2 regions of the Romboutsia sp. 1001216sp1 genome follow, and region 2 is predicted to be linked to the other one. Evidence: riboswitches for the same ligand, from Rfam matches in the RefSeq annotation. Region 2 holds a riboswitch; the other holds the start of a gene.
The links. Region 2 has a riboswitch for S-adenosylmethionine ahead of ABHC41_RS04030 (O-acetylhomoserine aminocarboxypropyltransferase/cysteine synthase family protein). Riboswitches for the same ligand answer to the same signal wherever they lie in the genome.
Positions count from the first base shown of each region.

Region 1: linked by a shared signal. The riboswitch ahead of ABHC41_RS03285 (Na+/H+ antiporter NhaC family protein) and the one ahead of ABHC41_RS04030 (O-acetylhomoserine aminocarboxypropyltransferase/cysteine synthase family protein) in region 2 are both predicted to bind S-adenosylmethionine.

Region 1 is NZ_JBDPHA010000002.1:22,636-38,130, reverse strand. Features, by position in the region: gene ABHC41_RS03340 (cellulose biosynthesis cyclic di-GMP-binding regulatory protein BcsB) at 1-1,370, opposite strand, end outside; gene ABHC41_RS03335 (glycosyltransferase) at 1,382-2,632, opposite strand; gene ABHC41_RS03330 (DUF2334 domain-containing protein) at 2,635-4,251, opposite strand; gene ABHC41_RS03325 (diguanylate cyclase) at 4,241-5,089, opposite strand; gene wecB (UDP-N-acetylglucosamine 2-epimerase (non-hydrolyzing)) at 5,129-6,229, opposite strand; gene ABHC41_RS03315 (DUF4397 domain-containing protein) at 6,485-7,105, opposite strand; gene ABHC41_RS03310 (carbon-nitrogen hydrolase family protein) at 7,276-8,118, shown strand; gene ABHC41_RS03305 (hypothetical protein) at 8,159-8,665, opposite strand; gene ABHC41_RS03300 (YgjV family protein) at 8,884-9,120, opposite strand; gene ABHC41_RS03295 (L,D-transpeptidase) at 9,179-9,637, opposite strand; gene ABHC41_RS03290 (hypothetical protein) at 9,870-10,013, opposite strand; gene ABHC41_RS03285 (Na+/H+ antiporter NhaC family protein) at 10,071-11,390, opposite strand; SAM riboswitch class I at 11,511-11,609, opposite strand; gene ABHC41_RS03280 (hypothetical protein) at 11,791-12,126, opposite strand; gene ABHC41_RS03275 (YtxH domain-containing protein) at 12,147-12,515, opposite strand; gene ABHC41_RS03270 (hypothetical protein) at 12,737-13,285, shown strand; gene ABHC41_RS03265 (cytidine/deoxycytidylate deaminase family protein) at 13,456-13,992, opposite strand; gene ABHC41_RS03260 (hypothetical protein) at 14,365-14,736, opposite strand; gene ABHC41_RS03255 (alpha/beta-type small acid-soluble spore protein) at 14,898-15,122, opposite strand; gene nrdF (class 1b ribonucleoside-diphosphate reductase subunit beta) at 15,271-15,495, opposite strand, start outside.
Region 2 is NZ_JBDPHA010000002.1:175,763-191,257, forward strand. Features, by position in the region: gene ABHC41_RS04000 (YdcF family protein) at 1-83, shown strand, start outside; gene ABHC41_RS04005 (hypothetical protein) at 154-276, shown strand; gene ABHC41_RS04010 (transcription repressor NadR) at 414-944, shown strand; gene ABHC41_RS04015 (L-lactate dehydrogenase) at 1,044-1,997, opposite strand; gene ABHC41_RS04020 (hypothetical protein) at 2,316-2,915, opposite strand; gene ABHC41_RS04025 (hypothetical protein) at 3,154-3,711, shown strand; SAM riboswitch class I at 3,894-3,997, shown strand; gene ABHC41_RS04030 (O-acetylhomoserine aminocarboxypropyltransferase/cysteine synthase family protein) at 4,054-5,325, shown strand; gene ABHC41_RS04035 (homoserine O-succinyltransferase) at 5,327-6,217, shown strand; gene ABHC41_RS04040 (EcsC family protein) at 6,353-7,144, shown strand; gene ABHC41_RS04045 (hypothetical protein) at 7,277-8,401, shown strand; gene ABHC41_RS04050 (DMT family transporter) at 8,486-9,358, shown strand; gene ABHC41_RS04055 (zinc dependent phospholipase C family protein) at 9,539-10,744, shown strand; gene ABHC41_RS04060 (MATE family efflux transporter) at 10,975-12,363, shown strand; gene ABHC41_RS04065 (FUSC family protein) at 12,613-14,502, shown strand; gene ABHC41_RS04070 (low specificity L-threonine aldolase) at 14,774-15,495, shown strand, end outside.

The sequences.
Region 1 (15,495 bases), 150 kb from region 2:
TCATTGTAATCAAATTCTATATATGATTCATTTGATATATATGCAAATGGATTATCAGTATCTCTAGTTACACAAGCTAAATCTAATAGTTCTAAATTAAATACAATTTTGATTTGATAATAATTTTGATTTAAAGTTTCTTTTGGAAGGTTAAGCTCTACGGTATCATTATTGGCATTTTCCTTTGTTAGTTTCTTGCTTCCTATAGGTATATTATTTACATATATAGTTACTAAAGATCTTTCAAAATCTAAATTCTCACCATATCTAATATTTAAATTTATTTTACTACCTTCTTTAACTTCTTTGCTTTTAGGTATACTTATATCTATTATTGATTCTTGTGTAAATGGTCCTTTCAATGTAATATTATCATAACCTAAATCTTTAAAATTCAATCTATTTTTATTTTTATAATTATATATGTCATCTACATCCGTACCTTCATTTATAATTATGCTATCTTTGTTTAATTCATTTATTAAATCTTTACTATTTATAAGTTTGCTAGCTTTTTTAAGTAGTTCTTCATTATTGGATATTATGATAAGCATTTTTTTATTTTTATCAAATATTGAATTTGTATTTTTTATAATACAATTTTTATCCAAATCTTCTTTTTCTTTTGCAGTTAATAAATTAAGTATTTCACTTGAAGTATTACTTTTATTGCCTATATATATAACATTTTTATCCTTGTTTTTAAATTGAGAGTATAGATTTATATCAAAATTAACATTATCATTTATTATTTTTTCTCCAAAACCACTACTAAGTATCATAGCCGAAGTTAATTCTTCACTTGAATAATTATCTGGTATTAATATACTAGTTTCTAATTCATTTCTTCCATTTTCATTTATATAAGTATCTTTGTACTCGCTTATCAAATTAGATGTTGGCTTATAATTATAGGATACACTTATATTTGATTCCTTATGTACTACTAACCAGTTAGCTGTATTTGAGTCATCTCTACAAACCTTATCAGAAATAGTTTTATAAGCTTTTATCTCTACTTTATTATAACCTGTCTTTATTAAATCTTTTGGTATATCTATATTTATTTCTTTTTTATATTCCTTATTTCCATCTAATCGTTCTGAATGGATTGGCACATCATTTACAATTATTGTTATTGTAGAATAATTCACATCTAATAGTTCACTTTTTGTAAATACTAAGTTAATCTTAGTTTTTTCAACTAAAGCATTTTTAGGAACTTCAAAATATTTATTAGTACTACTTATAACCCCATTCATAGTTATGTCATTTTTAAATTTGTAATTTTTTACATTTTGCTGTGCAAAAACTATATCACAGCTTGTAAAACTAATAATTAATGATATCATTATTGCTATTAATCTCATTTTATTTTCTCCTAAAATCGTTCGGTTTTATACCACTTAACTTCTCTTTTGTGTATAGCGTCAGAAAAATACCCAACCATTCCTTTTATAGCAACAAATAGCCACATTTGAGAATATGTAAAATACATAAGCCCAACTAAAAATATATTGCTTAAATTACTCTCTCCCTTTTCCATACTAAGTGTTATAGATACCTGTATTACAAATAGTATATATGATAGTATCCATATAGTAAAAAAATCAAATGGGATATTTATAGTTACTATTTTAAATATTCCTAAAATAAATATTATATCTGATAATACAACAGATGTTAAAAATAGAAAATATACTGAAAAGAAGTATAGTATATCAAACAGCACTCTATTTTGTTTGCCCTTAAATAAATTAGTAATATACTTAACTAATACATATATATTTCCCTTTACCCATCTTGTTCGTTGCTTTATCCATACATTTACAGTTTCTGGTTCTTGCTCCCAGGTTACTGATTGAGGGACATATGTTATTCTTTGTCCCATTTTATAAATCCTAAAACTTATTTCTGTATCCTCTGCTATTGCCTTTGTGTCCCATCCTCCTAATTTTTCTATAGTACTTCTTCTAAGTACAAAATTAGTGCCTGGTATAGTACAAAGACCTAATAATTGTTTTCTACCTGCTTGAGCTATCCATTGAAAACTTAGAGTTTCTATATTTATAAACTTAGTTAATATGTTTTTATGCTTGTTTCTAGTTCTAAATTTTCCTATAACAGCCCCTAGTTTTTCATCTTTAACTATGGTCTGTATCAAATATCTTAGTGCAGTTTTTTCTGGTGTATTGTCAGCATCATATATTGCAATATATTCTCCCTTAGATATTTGATATCCTATATTTAGTGCATTTGATTTTCCTTTACCACCTGTTATATTATCCGTATTTATGATGGTAAAATTATAATTTCTATATCTATTTTTTATATTTTCTAATATTTCCTTGGAATTATCACTAGAATTATCATTTATAACGATAAGTTCCATTTTATCTATAGGATAATCTAGTAGTAATAAAGATTCTACAGTTTTACCAATTACCTTGCCTTCATTATGTGCTGGTACTAGTATTGATACAAAAGGGAACTCTTTTAATTTTTCATCTTTAAATTTAAGACTCTTTAAATAATATATATATCCACTTATAGCTAGTATTATATTTGTTAAGAGTATAGCCCATATAGATGATAAGGAAATTAAAAATATATAATCTACTAAACCTATCATAATTATCTCCTTGTAAACTTTCGTCTATTTATAATCTTAAATACTATAAAGATTAATATAAATATTAGCAATACTACAACAACAAACTTTACAACTATATCATTTAACTTATTTATAGACTTATTAAACACTAAATCATTGTGTTTTCTTATAGATTTATACTTATCATAACTTGTTATTATATTCTTGTTATTTGATTCTATTTTTATATCATCTATATTTATATAGTTGTTTTCTTTTTTTAAATCTAAAAAGCTTACATTTTTAGATTTAAGATATTCTATACACTCTTTTAAATAGTTTGTGTCTACATCAGTATGGAAAAAAAATCCTCCAGTATGACCTCTTACCATAGATAGTTTATAATAATTATATTTTATTTTATCTACCGCTAATTTGTCATCTTTAGCTATATATCCTAAATTTTCCGGTATTAGTGTATTAAAATTTTTACTATCTTTTATTATATATGGAAATGTACTCATATTAAAAATTTCACTATTATTTTGGTATCTCCCCATATATGTAGATATGTATTTTTTGATTTCTTTATACCCATCTTGAATCATAGCATATTTTTGTGCTTCAAATCCCAATGGGTATATATCATTTTCTATACATAATCTTAGTCCACTTAATAACCTATTTTTAATATATATATTTATATCTTCACTTTTACTATTTAATATCTCTTTATTAAAAAATTCATACTCATCTTCATCTGATTTTTCTTTTCTATTATGATAGTATCCATTTAATATAACACTACCACCTTTATCTTGCATATATTTTATAGTATTTATAAAATTTTCATCTAGAGTGATTAATTCTTTAATACTCTTATCTCGATAAGTAGGTGTTAAAGATATTATGAATGGTATATTTTCTTCATATAAATAATTAGCTAAATCCTCTAATTTTTTTGTGTCACTAAGAGGATTTACATCTTCTATTTTTACAAATATTTTACTTTCTTCAAAAGAAGTTCGTTCAAAGAAATCATTTAACGTATCTTCAAATATATAAGATTCATACATGTTCCAATCAGATATATAATACAAATTTTTATCTTGCAATATATATGGGTATGTGTTATATCCATCACTCATAGTAGCAATAATATTACTTTTACTACTTGGTTGTATTATGTTGTAATCACTTTCATTTTCTAATACTATATCGTCTCCTTTATAGTTTAATCTTGTTATATTATTATTTTTATATATGTACTTTATTGAATATTTATTATTATACTCTAGTAAATTTGCAATTTTATCCCCTATCCAGTATATACGTTTATTGTAATTATTAATATCTTCTAAAAATATTTTATTCTCTATATTATTGTTTATATTTATAACAAAGACATAGTCATAATTGTTTAAACATCCTTTTTTATAATCATTTATATTAATATTGTCCACTTTATTATTAAATACGTATAGTAGCTCATTAAGGTGATTTACTGTATTAACATTAGACTTAAATTTAGTTTTAGTTTCATAAACTATAAGAGATTTTTTATTGCTATTATTTTCACTATAAATTCCACTTGAACTTGCTAAAATTATACTAATTATAATAGTTATTTCTATTATAAATTTTTTTTTAAACATCATATTGTAATTCCTCTTGTACATATGTTTTATATTCAATAGGAGACTTTATATTTTTTTTATACTCTACTGCTGCTATTTTTGTGTCTATATTTATGTAATTTTTATTATTTTTCAAGCTTAGACTAAGTTCATCTATACCTGTTTTTATTCTTTCTTTTACTATATTAGCACCAAATTCATCTGTATTTGGCATTATTATAGCTATAGTATCATTTTCTATTGTGTATCTTTCATCTTCTATTCTTGTAGACTTTACAACTATATTGCTTATATCTTTCATTAGTTTGTTAGTTTTAACTTCCCCAAGTATGTTCTTTATTTCTTTATAGTATGGTAAGTTTATAAGCATTAAAGATAATTGAGTTTCATGCCTTTTAGCCTTACTCATCTCTCTTTCTAGATTCATATAAAATGCTTTTATATTAAATAATCCTGTATCCTCATGTATAGTAACCAAATTTTTATATTCATTTTCTAGCTTAAGATTTGATTGTTGAAGATTATTTATACTATTTGTAAACTTTCCTGTTGTATAAGATATTATTGGCATAAATATCATCCATATATAAGACATATATGTTATTTCTACATTTTTCGTTAGATTTATATAAAATATATATGCTGCATATATAAATATAGAAACTGATGTTGCTATAAGCCCTATAATTATTCCCCCTGTGTAAGTCATAATTATAGTAAAAAATGTTATACAAAACATTATAAAACTTAAATTTTGTGTTTGAAATTTAATATCAAATACAAATAACATGGTGATTATAAATAACTCTAATATTAGTCCTAAAAAATATCCATCTATCTTTTTGGAAATTCTATTCATATTTTCACTACTTTCTTTTATTCATTCTTCTGATTAAATTTAATTTTGATATATTTTTTCAATAATATCGACAATGTATTTGCTTGCAAGCCCATCTCCATAAGGATTTGAAGCCTTTGACATCTCATTATATAATTTTTTGTTAGTTAGTAATTCCTTTGTGTATTTATATATGTTATCTTCATTTGTACCTACTAATTTTAAAGTTTTAGCCTTAATCCCTTCTGGTCTTTCGGTAGTTTCTCTCAATACAAGAACTGGCTTCCCAAGAAATGGAGCTTCTTCTTGTATGCCTCCACTATCTGTTAGTATTAGATATGACTTATTTAATAAATTATGAAATTCAACTACACTTAAAGGTTCTATTACATGTACCTTTTTATTACCTTTGAATTCTTCTTTAACTAAATCTCTTATTTGAGGATTAAAATGTATTGGATACACTATTTCTACATCATCAAATTCCATAGATATTTTATTTACTGCTTTAAATATATTCTTCATATTGCTACCTAGATTTTCTCTTCTGTGGCATGTTAAAAGTATCATTCTGTTTTTTCCTATTTTGTCAGTTATTTCACTTTTGTATTCCTTATCTATAGTGGTTTTTAATGCATCTATTGCAGTATTTCCAGTTATATATATTTTTTCAGGATTTTTTCCTTCTTTTATCAAATTATCCTTTGATTTTTCTGTTGGTGCAAAGTGTATATCAGCTATAACAGATGTTAACTGTCTATTTAACTCTTCTGGAAAAGGAGAATATTTATTATAGGTTCTTAAACCTGCCTCTACATGACCTACTTTAACTTGATTATAAAAAGCAACTAAGGATGATATAAACGTTGTAGTTGTATCTCCATGTACAAGTATTATATCTGGCTTTACTTCTTTTATAACTTTATCTAACCCATTCATTATATTCGTGCTTATTTGAGACAAAGATTGATTTGACTTCATAATATTTAAATCATAATTAACCTTTATGTTAAATACGTCTAGTACTTGATCTAACATTTCTCTATGTTGTGCTGTTACACAAACTATAGACTCTATATTATCTCTAGACTCCAACTCTTTAACTAAAGGTGCCATTTTTATGGCTTCAGGCCTAGTCCCAAATACTGTCATTATTTTCATTTACTTCACCCCTGTATATTATTCCATAATAATTTTTATCTATATTATTATCTCTCAATATATTACATTAACTACAATATGATGTCAAAATTTATTGTTATTTATTATTTTTTTGTAGATTATATTTTTATTTTGATATTATTTATTATATTTTTTATTACTAAATTTATTCTATCAATTATAAATTAAGCATACCATTAAACTGTTAATATGTTCAAAGGTATGCTTCTCTTATATTTTAGTGTTTAATATAAATTAAGCTTCTTTACATAAATAAGTATTCCCATCAACTGATTGTATAACACCTAAACTACCTAATTGACCAATTGCATATATAGTATATATTCTATCTGGATTTAATTTAACCCTTAACGGAAAAACTACATCTTTACTTTCACTTACTACTAATTTTACATTATACGTTCCTGGGTTTACATCTACATAACTAGTTCCCTCTCTAAATCCGATATCTTCAAAGAATGTCTCTCCATTTACTAGTATATCTACTGCTGGTGCATTTGGTGATAAATGTATAACTCTAAATGTAGAATATTCGCTTGATGGTTGTTTTTCTGAATAGTCTTTTATAACTAATAAAGATAAATCCCCTATATTCCCTGTCACTGCTACGGTATACATTTGCCCTTCATCTACTTCAAGCATTTGATTTATAACTGGATTTTCAGTAGTTCCAGATAAGTATATACCTACTGTATGTTCTCCTTCTTCTAACTCTAAATACTCTGTAAATTCCATAAAATCTAATCCGCTAAATACAAGTGCCCCATCAATATAAATGTCTACTTTACCGATTTGTGGAGCGGCCTGAAATACTCTAACTAAAGATTTTCCTTCTTTTATTTGTAAACAATCCATTTTAAATCCCCCTTGATGACAATGTTCATTCTTTATATAATATGTGTCCATTATTTTATTTGTTACTTTATAAGTTGATTTCATATATTTTCATTTTTTTAATGCAATGTTTGTATAGATAAACTACTATTAAAATATAAATATCTTATACTAGATTTAATTAAATTGAGGTGATTTTTATAAAAACTTTAGTTATACAAATAGATGTTAATTCTAATAAATTAAAGAATATATCCACTATAGAGAGATATATAAATTTAGCCATTAATAAATCTAAAATAGATTTAGTTATACTTCCAGAAATGTTTTGCTGCCCTTATGATAATAAGAATTTTCCTGTTTATTGTGAGGTAGAAGGAGGAAATCTTTATAATATTTTATCTGATATAGCTAAAAAATATAATATATATTTGGTAGCTGGATCCATTCCTGAAAAAGATAATAGTAAAATATATAATACTTCTTATGTTTTTGATCGATGTGGAAATAAGATAGCAAAACATAGAAAAATACATCTATTTGATATTTCTATAGATGCTGGCCAAAAATTTTTAGAATCTGATACATTATCATCTGGAAATGATGTTACAGTATTTGATACTGAATTTGGAAAAATTGGTCTTTGTATTTGCTATGATTTTAGATTTTTTGAGATATGCAAAATAATGGTTGATAAAGGCGCTAAGGCTATAATAGTTCCTGCATCATTCAACATGACTACAGGACCTATTCATTGGGAGCTACTATTTAAATCTAGAGCTGTTGATAATCAAGTTTATACAATAGGATGTTCTTCTTCCCGAAACAATAATTCTTCTTATATATCTTATGGAAACTCTATTTTAGTTTCTCCATTTGGGGAAGTATTAAATAGATTAGATGAAAAAGAGGGCTACTTTATAGCAGATATCGACTTTTCATATGTTGAAAAAATAAGAAATCAACTACCTTTATTAAAGCATCGTAGAAATGATTTGTATAATGTATCATATACAGATAATTCTAAAGTATAAATTTATTTTAATATATTATCTTAGTTTAATTTATTTGTAATTATTGAACTAAGTTTTTAGCTTTGTCAAAATCTAATACATAGTTAATAATAGATATCAACTTACTCCCTACTTCTATATCTTCATCACTTGCTAACCTTATATATATTCTTAACTCTTCCCAAAGCTTTTCTTTACCTAGATCTTCATTGCTTATATTATGAAGATCTCTTATTACTTCTATAAGATTTATTTTTTTACTTTTATTTAGTGTATCATGATTTTTAATATAATCTATTGAAGAATCTACTAATTTAGTTAATTCCTTTTTATATTCTCTTATACTTAATTCTTTTTTGTATCCTAATAATTCTTTCATTAATTTTTCTAAATCAGATTTTGAGTAATTCCATACTCTACCATCATATTTTTTTATATTTTCTATACATGAATTATATTTATCTATTAGTTCTTCTAATCCTATAACTATTTCTAAATAGTTATTTTCTTCAATTAAGTTTTTACATCTATTTATATCCTTATCAATCTCTCTTATTGTTTTATTCACATTTAGTCCTCTTTTCTATTTTAATTATAATTTTTATTATTATATATAATATATCAATTTACTTAGTTAATAAACATATTTTATCTCACTATTGTTATTTAAAATATTATACCTTTTTAATATTTTAGTTTATCTAATCTATTAATATAGAAAATATTTACTTTTAACAAAAAATAGCATAGATAAAATATCTACGCTATTAAATAATATTTTGTAATTTAATTTTTTTCTTTATATTTATAAATATTATATAAATTATATATATTTATAATAATTATAAGCGCATTAGATATGGCAACAGGATATGCTTTTACATATAATCCGTAAACTACAAATAAAAAACATCCTATAGAATTTATAATTCTAAGCTTTACTATAGATGTCATCGTTAATGATATAACTATAAATAAGGATGCTGAATATCCAATCCATTCAATAGGGTCAAAGCTAATCATAAAATTATCTCCTTTTTATTTCTTATAACTATTATTTGATATTTATATTTTTATATAACTATTTTATTATTATAGTAGTATTAATAGGTATATTATCATACATCCATCTAGCATTTTCTGTAGCTAATCTTATACATCCCATACTTATAGCTACTCCAAGTCTATCATCTATTACATAAAGTCCCTTAGGATCATATAGTATTGAGTGGTAATAGTAATCATCTACTATATTCATTGCATATTTTGCTGAACTTTTTTCTCCCCCTATAGCAGGATACTTTATACCTGACTTAAATATACCCTTTATTGTAGGAGTTGAGCTTTTTCCTACAGTGCTACTCCAAACGTGCAGTACCTTAAATCTATCATCTACTTTTTTTAATATATAGGTAAGTTTATCTTTAGTAGATGTAATTATAATATAGCCTGTATCACTTTTTATATGATTCTCATTTACAAACTCTTCCATATTTTTATCAAATTTGCTGTAATCTATCTGTCTATAGTATCTATTCATAAATAATATTTCACCTTCTCATAATAATATTTATTATAATTATGCTAATTATAAACTTTATGTGATATTTCAGTTAATTTAACTATTATTGTACGAATGTAAAAATATTAAGTTTATTTTTTACACTCGCTAAACTGATTGGTATTACTTAACTGTAATAATTATCTACTAATTTTTGAAATATCATAATTTCCTTAAGCGTAAAAAAAGTGAAGTTTTAAAACTTCACTTTTTAAGTATTATTATGTTTCATATACTTATATGATTTAACTATACATCGAGCTTGATTTATAGTATATATTGATATTTCATAGGATGATGTTATTATAAAAGTCGATACTACTCCTACTAAGAAATCATAGTCACCTAATGCCATAATCTCCTCCAGTATTGCTTTTATTATATTATATGAAACTAAAATTTTATAGTTACATTAAGCTACTTCTTTTTTCCTTTTATTAACTTTATTTAAGTTTGGAATACCAAATGTTATAGCTATTATTCCACAAGCTAACATTAACCAAGGATAATGTAGATATTTAATTAATTCAACAGGAGATATTCCTACCATCCCTGCAGCTGTTAATACTTGTGCACCATATGGAACTATGCCTTGCCAACAAGATGAGAATATATCTAATATACTTGCAGTTTTTCTATTATCTATATCAAATTTTGTAGCTATATCTTTTGCAAGTGGCCCTGCTGTTACTATTGCTATAGTGTTGTTTGCTGTACATAAATCTACTATACTTACTAATGCTGCTATACCAAACTCTGCACCTTTTTTAGTTTTTATTTTACTACTTATAAAATTAAGTATAAAGTCTATTCCACCATTTAATTTTATAAGTTCTACAAGTCCTCCGATTATTATAACAAGTAGACATAATTCATACATTCCTGATATACCACCTGATATAGCTTCTATAAATCCAAATAACCCAAATGAATTTGTAAATAGTCCTATTGCACCTGCAAATACTACTCCAAAACTAAGTAAAACAAATACATTTACTCCACATAAAGCTCCTAATAACACTCCTAAATATGGTAAAACTTTTATAAAATCATATCTATAGCTTGTGCTACCACCTAAACTATACCCTGATGTTATAGTAGCTAATAATATAGCAGTTATAATAGCTGCTGGTAAAACTATTAAGAAATTTACTCTAAATTTATCTTTTAATTCACATCCTTGAGTTTTGGTTGCTGCTATTGTAGTGTCTGATATCATAGATAAATTATCTCCAAACATAGCTCCACCTACAACAGCTCCTATTACTAATGGTGCTGGTATTCCTGTTTTAGCTGCAATTCCTATGCCTATTGGCCCAAGTGCTGCTATTGTTCCCATTGATGTTCCCATAGATATAGATATAAAACATCCTATTACAAATAACCCTGATACTAAAAGATTAGGAGGAAGAATTGATAAACTTAAATTAACAGTTGAGTCAACACCTCCCATTGCCTTAGCTACACTTGAAAAAGAACCTGCAAGTATAAATATCATAATCATAGATATTATATCTATATTACCTGCACCTTTACAAAATACTTCTATCTTTTCTCCTAAACTAACTTTTCTATTAAGAGAAAATCCTACTATAGTTGCGATTATAAATGCTACTATTGCTGGCATTTTATAAAAATCCCCAGTTATTACCCCGCTACCTAAAAATACTATTAAAAATACACCCAGTGGTAATAATCCTAATATACTACCTTTTTTTGCTTCTTCTTTCATAATATACCTCCCTTTATATTAAAACTTCTAAAGAGTATAATTTTAATTTATTTAAATATACCTGATATTTTTTAATAAAAAAAACCTGAGATAACTCAGGCTTTGACAGCAAAAATTATACTCTCATCTTTCAGCTTATGCTGCAGGATTTAGCACCCGTATAATAATACTGGTTGCTGGGCTTCGTCGGGCCAGTCCCTCCGCCACTCTTGATAAGAATTATTTAATTATTTATATAATAGTTAATTTTCACAATTTTGTCAATATTATTTTTTAATTATTCTAATAAATCTACTTATAAATTATATATATTAATTTTTTATACATCTTAATTTATTATGATATATTAGCAAATAAAAAAAGTCATAATTAAATTATGATTTAATTATGACTTTTATGACTATTTATTAATAAATACAGATTTTAATATATTTAATATTTCAGTAAATATCTCAACATTAGATTTTACATTTTCTTTAGCCACTACTATATCTGCTGTTACATCTGTTGCAACTTCCGCAACGTCTTTTACATTTTCACTAATATCGCTGATATTATCAACTAAATTAGGTAATTTACCTACTACTGTATGTATGTCATCAGAATTTGTTGATACCACTGTATTGATATTTTTAATAAATTCATTAATATTTTTTAAAGTTATTATTAAAAATATTAATGCACCTATACCTAATAATGCTAGTATTATATATATTACATTTAAATCTATGTACATAATGTTATTCTCCATAGCAATTATTCTTTATCCTTAGCTTCTTGTGGAGCTTGTAATAATTCTACAACATTAGTATCTACTACGTCTTCATTTTCTTTCTTTTTACTATCTAAATACTCTTTTATTCTTCTCTTAGATTCATTTACATTTGTAGTTAATTTTTCTTTTGTTTTGGCAGCCTTTTCACTTACATTTGTGTTTATATCTTTAGCTGTATTTTTTATATCTTCTCTAGTTTCTTTTCCTGACTTAGGAGCTAATAAAACCCCACCTAGTATTCCTGTTATAGCACCTGTTGCAACACCTAGTGTAGCTATTTTTATCTTTTTATTTCTTTCTTTTGCTTTTTTAGCTTTTTTCTTTTGTTCTATTTTTTTTGCTAAACTCATGCTCATCACTCCTATTGTTAATTTGTATTATACTATTTTTTACTATTTTTCTAATATTTCTAATACATATATACCCAAATTAGTAAGTTTTAAAACAAAATAATTTATTTTTCTATTTATTTTTTTATATTTCAGCTAAATTAAATTATATAAATTAAACTTACATTTTATTTATACGTATGCACATAATAATATAATAATTATGGAAGGTAGGAATTGCTATGAAACATAAAGATATTAAGAAATTTAGTATATTACTTTACATTATTTATATTTTATCTATAATATTTTTTCTATTTAACAAAGAATTTGGAAAAAGCGTAATTAGCTTAATTTCGCTTATAATTACTTTTGTGCTTACTAAAGCTTATTTAAAAAACTTAGCTATACTTGACTACCCATTGTACATAATTGGAAACATTTTTATATTATCTTCTTTTTTACTAGGTTCATGTTATGGACTTTACGATATAATCCCATTTTATGATGATTTTCTTCATTTTTGGTCTGGATTTATATCTGTTAAAATTGGATTTAATATACTAAAAAATATTAGTAGTAAAAATAATAAACTTTTAATATGTATGATTCTTTTCTTCTTTGCAATGGGCATATCAGCAATTTGTGAAATATGTGAATATTTACTAGATGTCTTATTTAAGATGAATACGCAATCTGGCGGTTTAAAAGATACCATGATGGATTTAATAGATGCTTCATGTGGTGCTTTTTTTATGATTGTATATTACTATAGAAAGTATTTAAGGTAAAATATTATATTAAACTCAACACTATTAAATATAAACAAAGCTACTTAACATATGTTAAGTAGCTTTGTTTATATTTAATATATCTTTTTACAGTAATCATTGTTGAATATAAATAAACAATGAATTATTATATATTTTTCTATAAAAGCTAAATTGTTTAGCCTAGCCTTTTAATAGCTCCTTGGCTTACTTAAGAATTCTTGAACACGTTTCTTCTCTTTCTCACGTTTAGCTTCTTGTTCTTCTTGCTCTTGTTTTAATGCATCTTCATATTTAATGTATTCTATTCCAGCTTCTTCAAATAGCTGCTGGCCTAAGCCTGTAGGATACTCTCCTTTAAATATTACTTTTTTTATTCCTGCTTGAATAATAGATATTGAGCAAAATACACAAGGTTGAGTAGTAGCATACAATGTAGCTCCTTCACAGCTTATTCCATGTTTAGCACATTGTATTATAGCATTTGCTTCAGCATGCCCAGCTCGACATAGTTCTAAGCCTTGTCCTGAAGGTATACCTCTTTTTTTTCTCTCGCAATAGCCAATATCTGAACAATGAATAGTTCCAGCAGGACTTCCATTATAACCTGTAGCTATAATTTGCTTTCCTTTTATAATTACAGCTCCTACTTGTCTTGAAACACACGTACTTCTAACTTTACTATCTTCGGCTATATCCATCGCCCACTCTGTAAATAATTTTCTCATATGATATGCTCCTTCTGTTCATTTATTATTTATAAATATCTTTATATGTCAAAATCCCTATAACCTTAGTTAAATCTAATCATTATACCCGCATCTATAATCTTATTTTTTATTTTCTTAAAATCATCTTAACTCACACGTCATTATTTTTTCAAGAGTTATTATAAATTTGTAATATTTAACTACTTATTTAACATAAATGTATATAATATATTTTTTTAGTAATAATATTACTATCCCTTTAATCATGCTCCTTAGTCATTAATTTTATATAGCTTTATTTTTCAGTTTATTATTAAAAAAAGACAGAAATAAATTCTGTCTTTTTTTAATAATAGCCCTTAAGCATCTACTTAAAGGCATAATATATATTTATATAACATAAAGTTTTGAAATTATCTTATCATATTTACCTCTAGCCAAGCAAATACCACCTGCATACTTTATATATTCTTCTTCACTAAGTTTTCCTTCTTCAACTTCACTAAATCTATCAATAATATTAGAATTATCTAAAAAATCTTCTACACTTTCTAATATACAAATTAAATTTATCTTAAACCCATCTGAATTTAACTTTCTTTCTTGTTTTTCTTCTTTTAAATACACTACTTCATGTTCTTTGTCTAACGTAACCTTTACGAAATCTGAAAGCCTCTTTTCTGTTGGTAATAATACTGAATATTTTTCCATATCTAAAAATATTTCATACAATTCTTTTAGTCTTGCTAACTCTGAACTCATCCTTAATCTCCTTTATATAGCCTACCTATTAATCGTGGTTATACTTTGTACTTTCATTATAATTTCATCTACTTAATTCGTCAACTTTTTACACTAAAATGGTTTTAATTACTAAAAAAAGCATTGAGTTGTTTACTGACTTTCAACTCAATGCCTGTTAATTATTTATTTTTTTTATTATATTCTCTTAGTAGCTGTTCTTCACCCATTTCTACTAATCTTCTACTCATCACACCACCTAAGTTTCCACCTATATGTCCATTTTTATATGATGTATCATTAGATCCATCTATATGACTATTTGATATTCCTAGTTCATTTGCTATTTCTAGTTTCATTTGATTTAGAGCTTGTTTAGCATTACTTATTGCTGGTTTTTTAGACATTTTAATACCTCCTTAAACTTTCTTATATATTTTTATCAAATTTAAATGATATTATTATGTATTTTTGATTTATAAGATTATTAAAATGCTTTTACCTAATATAAAACATTAAACTAAAAAATCACTTGGTTTTATCCAAGTGATTTTTTTATATTAAGAAATCTTCATCTTTTAATTCTTCATATACACCTTTTTGATATCCATTACCTTTAGTCGAGAAAAAGTCGTGATTTTTGGTTTCTGTACTTAGCCCATTTAGTACTATTGGGTTTATTTCACTTACTTTATAGTATTCATTAAACCCTAAATTCTCTAATGCCCTATTAGCATTGTATTTTAAGAAATTTATAACTTCACTTTCAAGACCGCTATC
Region 2 (15,495 bases):
TCATATATAAATGGTTAAATATCATTATTATACTTTTATATTTAGTCTTAGTTATTAATTCATTATTACCAATCAATTTTTAGTTTTAAATAACATCAATAATCTATTTATTGAATAAGTATAAGTATATATAAATAGATGGAGGGACTACATATGAAGGTAAATTTACCACAATCTGCAATAGATTTATTAAAAAGTATAATAGAAAAAAATAAAGATAAACCGAGCACAATAAGAATATATTTTGCAGGATTTGGATGCAGTGGGTGTAATTAATATTATCAAATTTATATATTAAATAGGAAAATATATATTTATAATTATGGACTAAATGCAAGTTTAATATAGATATTTTATACTATTTTCATATAGATAAGCAACCTTTATTAAGATATAATAAAAATAACATGTATATGAAAAGAGGTATTAAAATGACAGGTTCAGATAGAAGAGATAAGATATTAAATCTACTAAAAAATAAAAATAAAGCTGTGAGTGGATCAAAACTATCAAGTGAACTTAATGTAAGTAGACAAGTTATAGTAGGAGATGTTGCTCTTCTTAGAGCTAGTGGCATCCATATTATATCTACTCCAAGAGGATATATATTAAATGATAATAAAGAAGACAATTATATAATAAAAACTATAGCTTGCAAGCATGATAAAGAAGATATAGAAGATGAATTAAATACTATAGTTGATGAAGGTGGTATAGTTGAAGATGTAATAGTAGAACATAGTATATATGGTCAAATTATTGGCAATTTACACTTAGAATGTAGAAGAGATGTAAAAGAATTTATAGAAAAGTTAAATTCAAAAGAAACAAGTCCTCTATCTCATTTAACAGATGGCGTACATCTTCATACGATAAAGTGCAAAGATGAAAAAACTTATAAGCAAGTTATAACCTCTTTAACTGAAAAAGGGTATTTATATTAGTCTAAATTGTATTTTATAAATAAGACAAAACTATATAATTTTAATAAAAAGTAAGGAGGAACGATTCGTTCCTCCTTACTTTTTATTAAGATATATAAATTAATATCCAATGCTTTTTAAATATTGTTTTAGTATATTATTTGAATGTTTAAACTTAGTCTTCTCTTCTTCAGTCATATCAATTTCTATAACTTTTTCAGCTCCATTTATACCTATTATAGTTGGGACTCCTGTATACACATCTGTCTCTCCATATTCACCTTCAAGTAAAGCTGAAACTGGTAAAATTCTTCTTTCATTACTAAATATTGATTTTATGATTCCAACAACTGCTGAAGCTATACCATAGTAAGTAGTACCTTTTCTATTATATACTTCCCAACCAGCTTTAGCAGTTTTTTCTACTAAATAATCTAAATCTATTTCTTTTTTTAGTTTTTCATTTTCTTCAATTAGGGTTAGAAGAGGTTTACCTGCAATGCTAACATTTGACCAAGGAACTATCTGAGAATCTCCATGTTCACCCATAGAATATGCATGTATAGATCTTGTGTCTACGTCATCTAAATATTTAGATAAGAAGTTTTTTAATCTTGATGAATCTATGGTAGTTCCTGTTCCTATTATTCTGTTTTTAGGAAGTCCAGATAACTTCCATATATGATATGAAATTATATCAACTGGATTTGAAGCAACTACAAAGAAACCATCAAATCCTGATTTCATTATTTCCTTAATTACTGAGTTACATATAGAAGCACTAACTTCTAAAGTATCAAGTCTAGATTGACCTTGTTTAGGTGCTGGTCCTGCAGTAAATATAACAATATCAGCATCACTACAATCTGCAAATGTTGCTTGTCTTATTTTAGTTCTTTGAGACATAAATTCTACTCCGTGAGTTAAATCCCAAGCTTCGCCTTTAGCTTTTTCTTCATTTATATCAATCATTAAAAGTTCATCACATACACATTGATTAACTAGTGCAAATCCACAGCTAGACCCAACTAGTCCCGTACCTACTATTGCTATTTTTCTTAATTTTAAACACATAAGTCATCCTCCTAAAGTTGTCTTTTGTAAAGTGTTTTGAAATGAATTTATTTGTATGGCTTAAGAAATAAGATAAGTAACCTATAAATTTTATTAGTTAAGTCTATATTGGTTATAAAATTATTATTATATATTTATTTTATAAAAAATTATAAATTGATGTATTTGGCATTATTATACTGCTTAATCTTTATAAAGTAAAGAATGAATTGGTAGTAAAAGAATAGAAAATCCTTAGATTATATAAAATTAAAGTAGCTTTTGTGCTATATTTTACTTAAAAATTTGATTATAGATTCATATATAGATAGCTAGTATTTAAAATAAAGTTATTATACAATATATAACTAGTAAAAGTGATGTTATATAGTTAGCAATTTTAACATTAAATTTAAAGTAAGATAAGTATGTTATTAACTTTGGTTTTAAGTATTTATTAAATATTGAATATATAAAAATAAGTGAAAATCCACTCAGAGTATATGAAGAAATATTATGTATAAATTGTGGTAAATGAAATATATTAACTGTGATAACAAGCATAAGCAAAGTAAATGTAGTTGAGAGTATATTAGAGTATTCTTCAGGTTTTAATATATATTCATTAAAATAGTTTTTATCATCAAAATTTATAATTTCACTTAATATCTTGTCTATTGATATAAAATCGTAGTCATTGGTATAAACTCCAACATCAACTAAGTAAAGTGTTATTTCTTCATATCTATGAATGATTTTTTCTTCAAAAATTTTTCTTATCTTAAATATGTCTTTTTCTAATACGTTATATATTTCAGTTTTTATTATATCCTCAATATCCCTATTAGAATCTAATCTAGTTTTTATATAAAAGCTTCCATCACAAAGTAAAAACTTATCATTTTGATTTCTTATGATTATTCCAATATATTCATTCATAATATCACCACTCATTGAAAATTTATGTAAATTATAGCATATTAGTTGATATTATCAATATTAAAAAATTATAAATATGAATAAATTAATTTTATATATGTAAGCAAGCTTAAATGAATAAACATAAAAAAGTATTTGACAATTATAAATTTAGTCACTAAACTGTAAATATATATGTAAAGACACATGTAATATGAATTAAATATACTAAATTAAAAAATATATTTGGAGGAGAGATATGAGAACTAAAAATATTGTATTATCAGCACTTTTATGTGCAATGGGAATTATTATACCAATGTTTTCACCAATTAAAATAATATTAGAACCGGCATCTTTTACATTAGCTAGTCATATACCAATATTTATAGCTATGTTTATATCATCAAAGACTGCTCTATTTGTAACACTTGGAACTACAATAGGTTTTTTATTTGGTGGTTTCCCATTACCAATTGTAATTAGAGCACTAAGTCATTTATTATTTGTTAGTATTGGGTGTATTTACTTAAACAAAAATAGGGATCTTATAAAGAGTATAAAAAGTTCTTTAGGATATTCATTTGTTATAGGATTAATTCATGCTATTGGAGAAGTTTTAGTAATTATACCTTTTTATTTTTCATCAAACCTTTCGGAAGGATTTTATAATCAAGGTTTTTTAGTATCTGTTATAGGATTAATAGGAGTTGGAACTATAATACATAGTATGTTAGATTTCTCTTTAGCAGTTTATGTATGGAATATTCTACCTAAAGAGGTTAGAAATAAATATGTAGTAAAAGCTCAAAACTAGACAAAATTTTATAGAATATAGTAATTTGGAATAATCAATAATTAAGCAAAAATGATAAGTTATAGTATAAAATATTTTATGAACATATACATATAAATATATATATAAATTAATTTATTAAATTATAATTTCGATAATTATAATATATAATACTTATTAAATAATAAAAATAAATAGAAAGTCTTTTATTAAGAATGGTGGAGGGACTGGCCCTATGAAGCCTGGCAACAGCTAACTTAGTTAGAATTGTGCTAAATCCTGCAGGAGTTTTCCTGAGAGATAAAAGGCATATTGATTTGTTGCGTTAATAAAAGGCTTCCTAGATAAAAGGGGGCTTTTTTTATGAAAAATTATAACAAGGAAACTTTATGTGTAAGAGGGGGATATAAACCAAATGTTGGGGAGCCTATGGTGTATCCTTTGGTTCAAAGTACAACCTTCAAATATGAAGATCCAGACTTAGTGGCAGATATATTTGATTTAAAAGCAGATGGCCATATGTATAGTAGAATAAGCAATCCAACAGTAGCAAATTTTGAAGAAAAAATAGCATATCTTGAAGGTGGCGTCGGAGCAGTTGCAGTTAGTTCAGGACAATCGGCGGTGCTTTTAGCTATTTTAAATATATGCAAAAGTGGAGACAATATAATATCAGTATCATCACTATATGGTGGAACTTATAATTTATTTAATATAACTCTTAGAAGTTTTGGAATAGAAACAAAATTTGTATCCAATAATGATGATAAAGAATATATACTATCCTTAGTAGATGAAAATACTAAAGCTATATATGGAGAAACTATAGGAAATCCAGGACTAGATATATTAGATTTTAAGAAATTAAGTGAAATAGCTAAAAAGGGGGATATTCCTTTTATAGTTGACAATACAGTAGCAAGCCCGTATTTATGTAATCCTATAAATTTTGGTGCAAATATAGTTATACATTCTACATCAAAATATATAGATGGTCATGCAGTGGCACTTGGAGGAATAGTTGTTGATTGTGGTAATTTTAATTGGGATAATGGGAAATATCCATTATTAAGTGATGGAGATGTTAGTTGTCATGATATTAAATATGTTGAGGAATTTAGGGAAAGTGCTTATATAACAAAGTTAAGAGCATCACTGCTTAGAGATTTAGGTAGCACAATGAGCCCTTTTAATGCATTTTTAAGTAATCTAGGAGTGGAAACACTTCATCTTAGAATGAAAAAACATAGTAAAAATACTTTAGTATTAGCAAAGTATTTAGAAAATCATGAAAAAGTAAGCTGGGTAAACTATCCATACTTAGAAAGTAGAGAAGATTATAAGAAAGTAAAAACTTACTTAAAAGGTGGAAGTGGAATATTAACATTTGGTATAAAAGGTGGAATAAATGAAGCTAAGACTTTTATAAAATCTTTAAAATTAGTAGATTTGGCAATACATCTTGGATTTAATAAAACATCAGTACTTCATCCTGCTAGTACTACTCATAGCCAGTTGTCTGATGAAGATAAGATAAAGTGTGGAGTTAGTTTAGAGATGATTAGAGTATCTGTTGGAATAGAAAATATAGATGACTTAATAAATTACTTTGATAGAGCACTTAAGGAAATATAATATGACTGTATATCTTTGTAAAAAAATAAATGGAGCCAAATTTGTAGATAATTGTATAATAGAAAGCAAAATTTATAATAAAAAGCTATATAGAAAATCTAGTTTAGGTAAGATCAGTCCTCATTATAAAACTATAGGTATATTAAATCTTATGCCTAATAAAGTAGAGACAGAAGCTCATTTATTAGAGTTATTTTCAAAAATGAATGAGGATATAAATATAAAGTTTATAAGGCTTAAAACGCATGTATACAAAAATTGTAATAGACTATATTTGATGAAAAATTATTATACCTTTGATGAAGTAAAAGATGATTTAGATGGACTTATAGTTACAGGAGCTCCTATTGAAAAAATAGATTTCAAACAGGTTAAATATATAGATGAATTAAATTATATATTTGATTATTCTATTAAAAATTTAAAAAGTATGTTAAGTATATGCTGGGGAGCGCAGGCTTGTTTAAATCATATATATGGAATAAACAAAGAGATACTCGATAAGAAGATATTTGGAGTATATAAACATAATATACTTTGTGATGATGAAATACTCAAAAATATAAATAATGGTTTTATATGTGCTCATTCTAGGCACACTATATTAAATAGGAAGGATTTAAAAAATTGTAAATCTATAAAAATACTATCGACAACAGATGAAGGTATAGAGCATATTATAAAAGGGAAGTACAATGACTATTATATATTTGGACATCATGAGTATGATAAAGAATGCTTGAAAAGAGAATATTTAAGGGATAGAAATAAAAAAATATATATAGATATACCTAAAAATTATTTTATTGAAGATGATATGAACAAAGGAATAAGTGTAGATTGGATGGAACACAGCATTAAGATATACAACAATTGGATTAATATAATTTAATAAGAAATTAAGCAAGCTAGTTAGATAACTAGCTTGTTTAGTTTGGAAAAATAAGTACATAGTAATATTAAAAATCTATATGTATAATAAATATATTATGTAAATAATTAATATAAATTTTAAATAGGTGAAAAAATGCAAAATTATAATGAGATTAAACTAAAAGAATTAAAAAAATGGAAAAAGAAAATACGAAAAAAACCATCTATAATAGATAAAGCATCAAAAGAAACTCAAAATAAAATAAATTCCGTTTTACCTCAAAAGTACCACGAAATATTAACTGTAGCTATAAAAAATATGACTAAAATGGTTTTATTTGGGTCTAAGTATACTACTAAAAAACCTATACTAGATATATCTTTAGAAGAAAGAGATAATCTAGCTCTTGAAAAGATAAAAATTTATAAGAGAACTGCTATGATAGAAGGTGCTGGAACAGGGGCAGGAGGCATATTTATAGGGCTTTGTGACTTTCCATTACTTCTTAGTATAAAAATAAAGCTTATTTATGAAATTGCTAGCATATATGGATTTGATACAAATGATTATAAAGAAAGATTATATATATTAAACATATTTCAGCTTGCTTTTTCAAGTAAAGAGCATGTAAACTATGTATTTGAAAATATGGAATGCTTTGATGATTTTAAACATAAGTTATCTGATGATATTAATGCATTTGATTGGAGAAGCTTTCAACAAGAGTATAGAGATTACATTGATTTAGCAAAGTTATTTCAGTTAGTGCCAGGAATAGGAGCTTTTGTTGGGGCATATGTAAACAATAAATTAGTAGATAAACTAGGTGAATATGCAATATATGCTTATCATATGAGAATATTAGATGATAAAGACCACGAGGCTAAGAAGGAAAACTTTATATATACAAAATATAAAAATTTTATTAATAAAATAACTTTATAATATATGCCAAGTAATTTGACTAGTATATTAATTTGTGTAAGTTTATAATGTGTATTTTAAATATAACATTAATATATAAAGTCTCATAAGATATTATAACTAGAGTAAAATAGTTTAGGGGGGGGAGTAGCCATGGAAAGCCCTACAAAGAAAGTTTTAATAGATAGTAGTTATGGGAATATAAGTAAAGTAAACTCAAAAGATGAAGTAATATTAGTAGGAGTATATCCTTTTGAAGGAATCTCCTATGTCGATAATATAGAACTTATTTTAAAACCAGAAAATAGTGAGCATATTACTGTTAATATCAAATATTCTGGTTATAATATGCAACTATTTTTAGGAGATTTTACAGGAGACAATAAATCAGAAATAATGGTTAGAGGCGGATTCGGGGGGTCTGGAGGATTTGAAATTGGAGTTATATATATATATGAAGATGGTAAATTAATAGAGATATTTAACCAAGATATATTTTATAAAAATAATAATTGTAGCGCAACTTTTAAAGATGATTATAAGGTAAGCGTAAATTGTGGAAAGAAAAAATATACAATAGACATTTCATCAAAAGAAAAAGAATATCTGGAGTATTTATATTTACCTAATAGTAAGCTTAAAAATGCAGTTGACGCATATGTAGATGCACCAAATGGAATTTTTCCCACAAAGCAAATTTACAATAATTATTATGAACTCTTAATACAACAAAGAGTAGTCGGAATATCTAATGCAGATACATTAGGTATTATACAGACGTATAGTAACTTAATAGATTCAAATATAAAAAACATATATAAAGGATTATTACTTACCGATTATAATTATAGGAAAAGACAAAGATATAATAAATTTATTACTGAAAAAGATGTAAATAATTATGACTTTAAAAATTTAAAAGGTAATTATTTAAATAGAAATAGTATTTATTCTGCAAGAGATTTTAAGGTAAATAAAGATAGTATGAATTTAATAGTAAATAATATATTTGAAGAAAAAAATACTTTATACCTTAATGGATATTTACTAAACTTAACAGAAAATACTATTAATGATATTAATAACTTTAAGATTGAGTTAAAAGATGCTACTGGCAGAGTATTTGCTAAAAAGATTTTTAAGAGAATAGACATAAATGGAGGTTTAGAGGCATTTGAAGGTAAAAAGATACTGCTGACTTTTTTTGGAGAAGAGTATAATTTATATAATATAAATACAGGCAATTTAACGTGGGATTATAATTGCGAGATTATATAAAAAACTAGCTAGATAGTTTTTTTTAATATATAATAAATAATTGCATACAAAAGATAAATAAAAAAATTACATAGGAGGTATATCGTGCAGGCAGAGTTAAGTAACAGAAGTAAAGGTATAATATGTATAATAGTTTCGGCATTTGGATTTGCTATGATGTCGGCTTTTATAAAATTAGCAGGAGACTTACCAACTTTTCAAAAGACATTTTTTAGAAATTTAGTTTCTTGTGTAGTAGCATTTATAATGGTTACAAAAGCAAAACAAAGTTATTTTGGAAGTAGGGAAAATAGAAGATTATTAAACTTAAGATCAGCATTTGGCACACTTGGTATAATATTTAATTATTATGCAATAGATAGAATGGTGTTATCAGATGCCAATATGTTAAATAAGTTAAGTCCATTCTTTGTTATAATATTTTCTGCGTTATTTTTAAAAGAAAAGATAAAAACTAATCAAATAGCTGCTGTATTAGTGGCATTTGTAGGAGCTTTATTTATAATAAAACCAACATTTGATTTAGAAATGTTACCATCAATTGTGGGTGTAGCAGGTGCTTTATGTGCGGCATCAGCATACACTTGTCTTAGGGTATTAGGTAAAAAAGAAAATGGAGCGACTGTAGTATTTTATTTTTCTTTATTCTCATTAGTTGTAATATTTCCGATAATGATTATGACTTATGAGCCAATGAGTATGATACAACTTATGTATTTACTTCTTGCAGGGGTATTTGCGACTGTAGGCCAATTTGGTGTAACTTGGGCTTATAAATATGCGCCAGCTAAAGAGATATCTATATTTGATTATTCTAATATAATATTCTCTGCAATAATAAGTGTAGTATTATTTAGTGTATTTCCCGATAAGTTTAGCGTATTTGGATATTTTGTAATATTTAGCGCATCGTTTTATATGTTTATGTACAATAAAAAAAGTGAAGAATGTAATTAAAGTGAGGTTATTATACCTCACTTTAATTATTATTTAAAATAATGATTTTACCTTAAAGAAATACAAAAAATTATAAAAAATTACAAAAAGTTACAAAATATGCAAAAATATTGAAAGAGAAAGCGTTTTTATATATTTTTAATTATAAAGTATTTTGATATTTGGAGGTAAAACAAGGCTATGATAAGAAATATAAAGAAAAATAGCGCAAAAGCATTTGTAATTTCAATGTTATTTGTAGCTATGGGTTCAACATCTTATGCTTGGGATGGTAAAAAAGATGGGACAGGAACGCACGCTTTAATTGCAACTCAAGCAGTTAAAATGATTGAAAAAGATTTAAGCAAATCAGAACCTCAATTATTAAAGTCAAATCTTGATATTCTAAAATCTAACTTAAGAGACTTACAACTTGGATCGACATATCCAGATTATGATCCAAATGCTTATGATTTATATCAAGATCATTTTTGGGATCCAGATACTAAAAATAATTTTACACTTGATAATAAGTGGTATGTGGCATCACCTATATATGATAATGCAGAATCACAAGTTAGAAAATTTACAACTGATGCAAAAAATGAGTGGGAAAAAGGTAATTATAAAGAAGCTACTTTTTTATTAGGACAAGGATTACATTATCTTGGAGATCTGAATACTCCTTATCATGCAGCCAATATTACAGCTGTTGATAGTATAGGACATGTAAAGTTTGAAAGTTATGTTGAAGAACGAAAAGAAAATTATGCAATAGATTCAATGAATTATAATACAGAAAATGGTGCTTATAAATATGCATTAGAAAATAAAGATTTTGATGCTTGGATGAGTGAAAATTCTTATGAATATGCAAAAAAAGCTAAGAATTTATATTATGGTTATTCAACAATGAAAAATTCAACAAAAGATTGGGAATATTCGGCAGTAGAATCTATGAAAAACTCTCAGATCAGTTCAGCTAAGCTTATATATAGATTTTTAAATGAAGTATCTAATACTATAATAGATTCTTCAGATACTAAGAACTTAAACGAATTTAATGTTATTTTAAAAACTTCAAATGAAAAATATGCAGGAACTGATGATTTCGTATATTTTGGATTTGAAACTTCTGATAATAAAAAATATGAATGGAAGTTAGATAATGCAGGAAATGATTTTGAAAAAGGTCAAATAGATAATTATATAATAAAGCTTAAAGATGGAAAAAATATTGATTTAAGTAAGATAAATAACTTCTGGATAAGAAAAAATAATTTTGTTACTAATGGTGATGATTGGAGTGTTGATAATATTAAAATCTTATCAAGAGGAAAGGTCATATTAGAAAAAAATATACATAAAACATTACGAGGAAATGAAACATATAGTATAAATAAGTAAATAGCAAAAAGCCTTAAAGTTGGATTTAATAATATTTAACCACTTTAAGGCTTTATTTACTATAATAGAAAATATATTAAAAATATGTATAAATAATTTAATTATATTGAAAATAAAAAAATTTCTGATATACTTTTATAAATATGCTTTTTATTTAAGTTATATTTAAAAATACATACTATTAAGTGATATTAATCTAGTTTATTTTGTTTACAAAAGAGGTGAAATATTTGGAAAAGAGAATAGATTTAACTAATGGTAAGATATTAGATAAATTAATAAAGTTAGCACTTCCTATAATGGGGACGTCATTTATACAAATGGCTTATAACATGATAGATATGATCTGGGTCGGCAAGGCTGGTAGTAGTGCAGTTGCAGCAGTTGGAACAGCAGGATTTTTTCCTTGGTTAGCTATGGCATTTGTAATGATATCCAAAATTGGTGGGGAAGTTAAAGTTGCACAAAGTATTGGTGAAGGAAATCTTGATAAAACGAGATCTTATATAAAATCAGCTATAGAAATAAATATTATACTATCAACATTATATACATTATTTTTAATAGTGTTTAATAAAGGATTAATAGGATTTTTTAGATTAGGCGATATAAAAGTTATAGATATGTCTAGAACATACTTATATATAGTATCTTTAGGAATGATATTTTATTTTATAAATCCAGTATTTACAGCTATATTTAATGGAATGGGTAATAGTAAAACTCCATTTAAAATAAATGCGGTAGGTCTTATAACTAATATTATACTAGACCCAATACTTATACTTGGTTTGTTTGGTTTTCCTAAACTTGGAGTAGCAGGAGCTGCTATTGCAACAGTCGTAGCACAAATAGTAGTTACATCTTTATTTATATATAGAATAAAAAAGGATGATTATGGATATTTTAAAATAAAACTATTTAGAAATATAGAAATAACATATTATAAAATACTATACAAAGTAGGGCTTCCAGTAGCTCTACAAAGTGGATTGTTTACAGGATTTTCTATGTTACTAGGAGTGGTTGTGGCGTCATTTGGACCAGTAGCAGTAGCTGTTCAAAAAGTAGGATCTCAAATAGAGTCTATATCATGGATGACAGCAGAAGGTTTATCTTCATCTTTATCTAGCTTTATTGGGCAAAATTATGGGGCTAAAAAGTTTGACAGAGTTAATAAAGGATTTAAGTTAACTTTAATATTAGCTATAATACTTGGATTTATAAATACTTTAATATTAGTCTTTTTAGGAAAGCAGGTATTTACTATATTTATACAAGAAGAAATGGCTATTAAAGAAGGAACTATTTATCTTAAAATACTTGGATATTCTCAATTGTTTATGTGTATAGAAATAATAACATCAGGAGCTTTTAAAGGGCTTGGTAAAACTTCAATACCATCTATAATAAGTATTATATTTACAGGACTTAGAGTACCAACAGCTTACTTAATATCAAATCCAAGATTACTTGGACTTACTGGAGTTTGGTGGAGTATAACTATAAGTAGTATAATTAAGGGAATATTGATGCTTGGTGTGTTTTTAGTTATGAAAAGAAAAAAGAAATTATATGATGATTATAATACTAAAGGAGAGTTAAGTCATCAGTATTAAAGAAGAGAGTACTTTCTATAAAATTTATAGTAAGTACTTTTTTTATATACAAATGATTTATATTAATTATAAAGTTGCTTAGATTTTTTTGCATAAAATAGAGTTGGAATTTAATTAATAATCTAAAAATTAGAAAAAAAACTAAAAATATATTATAAATAAAATTTTTGATTTATACTTAAAGAAGTACGTAAATTCTATAAGAAGGTGATGAAAGTGAAAATTGACATTAAAAAACAAATAAAAAATATGAAAATATTTCTTATATCTGCGATAGCTATATTTTCATTTATGATATTTGGAAAAGAAAATGTTTTAATAGGAATTGCGACAGTTTCTATAGCAGCTAGCATGTTTGGTGAGAATCACACAATAAATGTTCCAAGAAGAATAATCATATTATCTTTGATACAAATAGTTATAGGAGTTGCAGCTTATATTGCAAGTTTAGATATTTTTTTAGCATATATAGTTAGCTTGATTTTAAGCTTTTGGATATATTATAGATTTAGCTATGAACTTAAAACGCCAAAAACTGCTGGATTTATGATGTTATATATACTTTTACTTTATTATCCAGTAACATTTTCACAGATGCCTAAAAGAATATTAGCTCTTATATTTTCATCATTTGTGATAATGGCTTTATATTATATAATAACTAAATATAATTTTTATAAAGTTACTGATAAGCAAATTACAGGTGCTATAGACTTAATAAAAAAAGAGATAGATTTATTATTAGATAATAAAAATATAAAAGATGAAAACAAAAAAGTAAGTATCTTACTTAAAACTATACAAATCAATATATATGAGGTTATAGAAAAATCTAGTAAAGAATTAGATGATATATATATATTAGAAGTAATAGTAATACTATTAAAAAAAATAAATACTACCATAAGTTATATAAAGGAAAATGAAATATATGAAGATAGATTACTAAAATTAAAATGTATTCTTGAAGACGTAAATTTATATATCTTAGGTAAAAAAGATATAAAAGATATAAAAATTACATTTAGAAAATACTATAATGAATTAGAATTAGAAAATATAGAAGGTGATTTAGCTAGATATAATTACTATAACTTAAGGTTAGCTATAGATGAAACTTGTAGATATATAGAAGATAAATCTAGAGGTGAGAAGATAAGAAAGAGATTAAATTTACAAAAAAAGTTAAAATCAAATATAGATATATCTAAAAACAATTTTAACATGTCATCTCTAAGATTTAATATAGCCTTAAAGGCATCTTTAGTAATTTCTACATTTGTGTTTATAGTAGGTTATTTTAATATATACGAAGGTAAGTGGATAGTACTTTCATTAGCTTTAATATTGCTTCCATATGCAGAACAAGGAAGTAAAAAGGCTATTGATAGAGTTGTAGGAACAGTTGTAGGCGCTATAATATTTGAATTAATATATAGAATGATAGACAAAAATATAATACTAATCGGAGCCGTGTTTTTAATAGCATTATATTTTGCCTTATCTATAAAAAAATATAATATAAGATGTATATTTACAACTATGACTGCTATATTAGCTGTAAAAATGCTTCAACCAAGTGCTGTTATATTTAAATTATTAGAGGATAGAGTTATATTTGTTTTAATTGCAGCTATAGTTGCTTGGTTAGCTATGAATATGGTGTTTCCATATAGAATTAAAAATGATATGAAAAATATTATGAAAAAATATGTAGATTTTGATAATGAGACACTAGATTCAATAGTTCAAGGAACTATAAGTAAGAAGGATATAGAAACAATAACAATAAAAAATAATTATTTTTGGATGAGAATTAATTATATAAATAAACAGATGAATTTAAGTTGTATTGAAGAATTTTTAAGTAAGCAAAATGATATTTTTACAAATATAAACTTTACTATATTAATAAGTGGAAGTTCTAAAGATAAGTCTATTTTAATAAAAAAATTGTTAGAAAAGTTAAATCCAAATTTAAATGAAGAAGACTTATTTAAGGTTTATAAAAATATTTTTGAAACTTCTAAAAATGACTTAGAAAAATCATTAATAATAAGTTTATATAGAATTTACTTAGATAAAAAAGATATAGATATGCTTGAAAGTGAAATTATTGAAAAATTAAATATAGCTTAAATAATAAAAAGTGCTTTCTATAATTTTTAATAGATATAGAGAGTATTTTTTTATGTACAAGGATTTAATACTAAGAATAAAACTGTTGATAACTCATACATATAAGATATGTAAATATATCATAAAATGTAAAAAAGTATTTTGAGATGATTTGCTGACACATATTTTAAGAGAAACAAATTTTTATTAAATATATTTACTGTATATAAAAAATATTTAATAAATGGTAGAATTAAGTAAAGTATAATTATCTACACAAATAGGGGGAAATATGTATAGTTTAAAAAATGATTATAGTGAAGGGGCACATCCTAAAATACTTGAGGCAATAGTAAAAACTAACCTAGAACAAAGTGAAGGTTATGGAAAAGACACTTACTGTGAAAAAGCGAGTGAATTAATTAAAGAAAAGTTAAAAAATGATAATGTAGATATACATTTTCTATGTGGAGGAACTCAAACTAATTTAACAGCTATCTCTGCATTTTTAAGACCTTATGAGGCAGTAATATCGGCTAATACTGGTCATATATTAGTACATGAAACAGGAGCAATAGAATCAACAGGACACAAGGTTATTTCTGTTGATTCTACAGATGGCAAATTAAAAAAAGAAGATATATTATCAGTACTTAAAGAACATACTGATGAGCATATGGTAAAGCCTAAACTTGTATATATATCTAATTCAACAGAAATAGGAACAATATATACTAAAAGCGAGCTAGAAGAATTAAGTTATGTTTGTAGAAAAAATAATTTATTATTATATATGGATGGTGCAAGACTAGGTTCTGCATTATGTGTTAAAGAAAATGATTTAACTTTAAGTGAGATTTCATATTTAACTGATGCATTTTACATAGGTGGAACTAAAAATGGAGCATTATTTGGAGAGGCTTTAGTTATATGTAAGGATTCATTAAAAGAAGAATTTAGATTTAATATAAAGCAAAAAGGTGCAATGATGGCTAAGAGTAGATTACTTGGGAT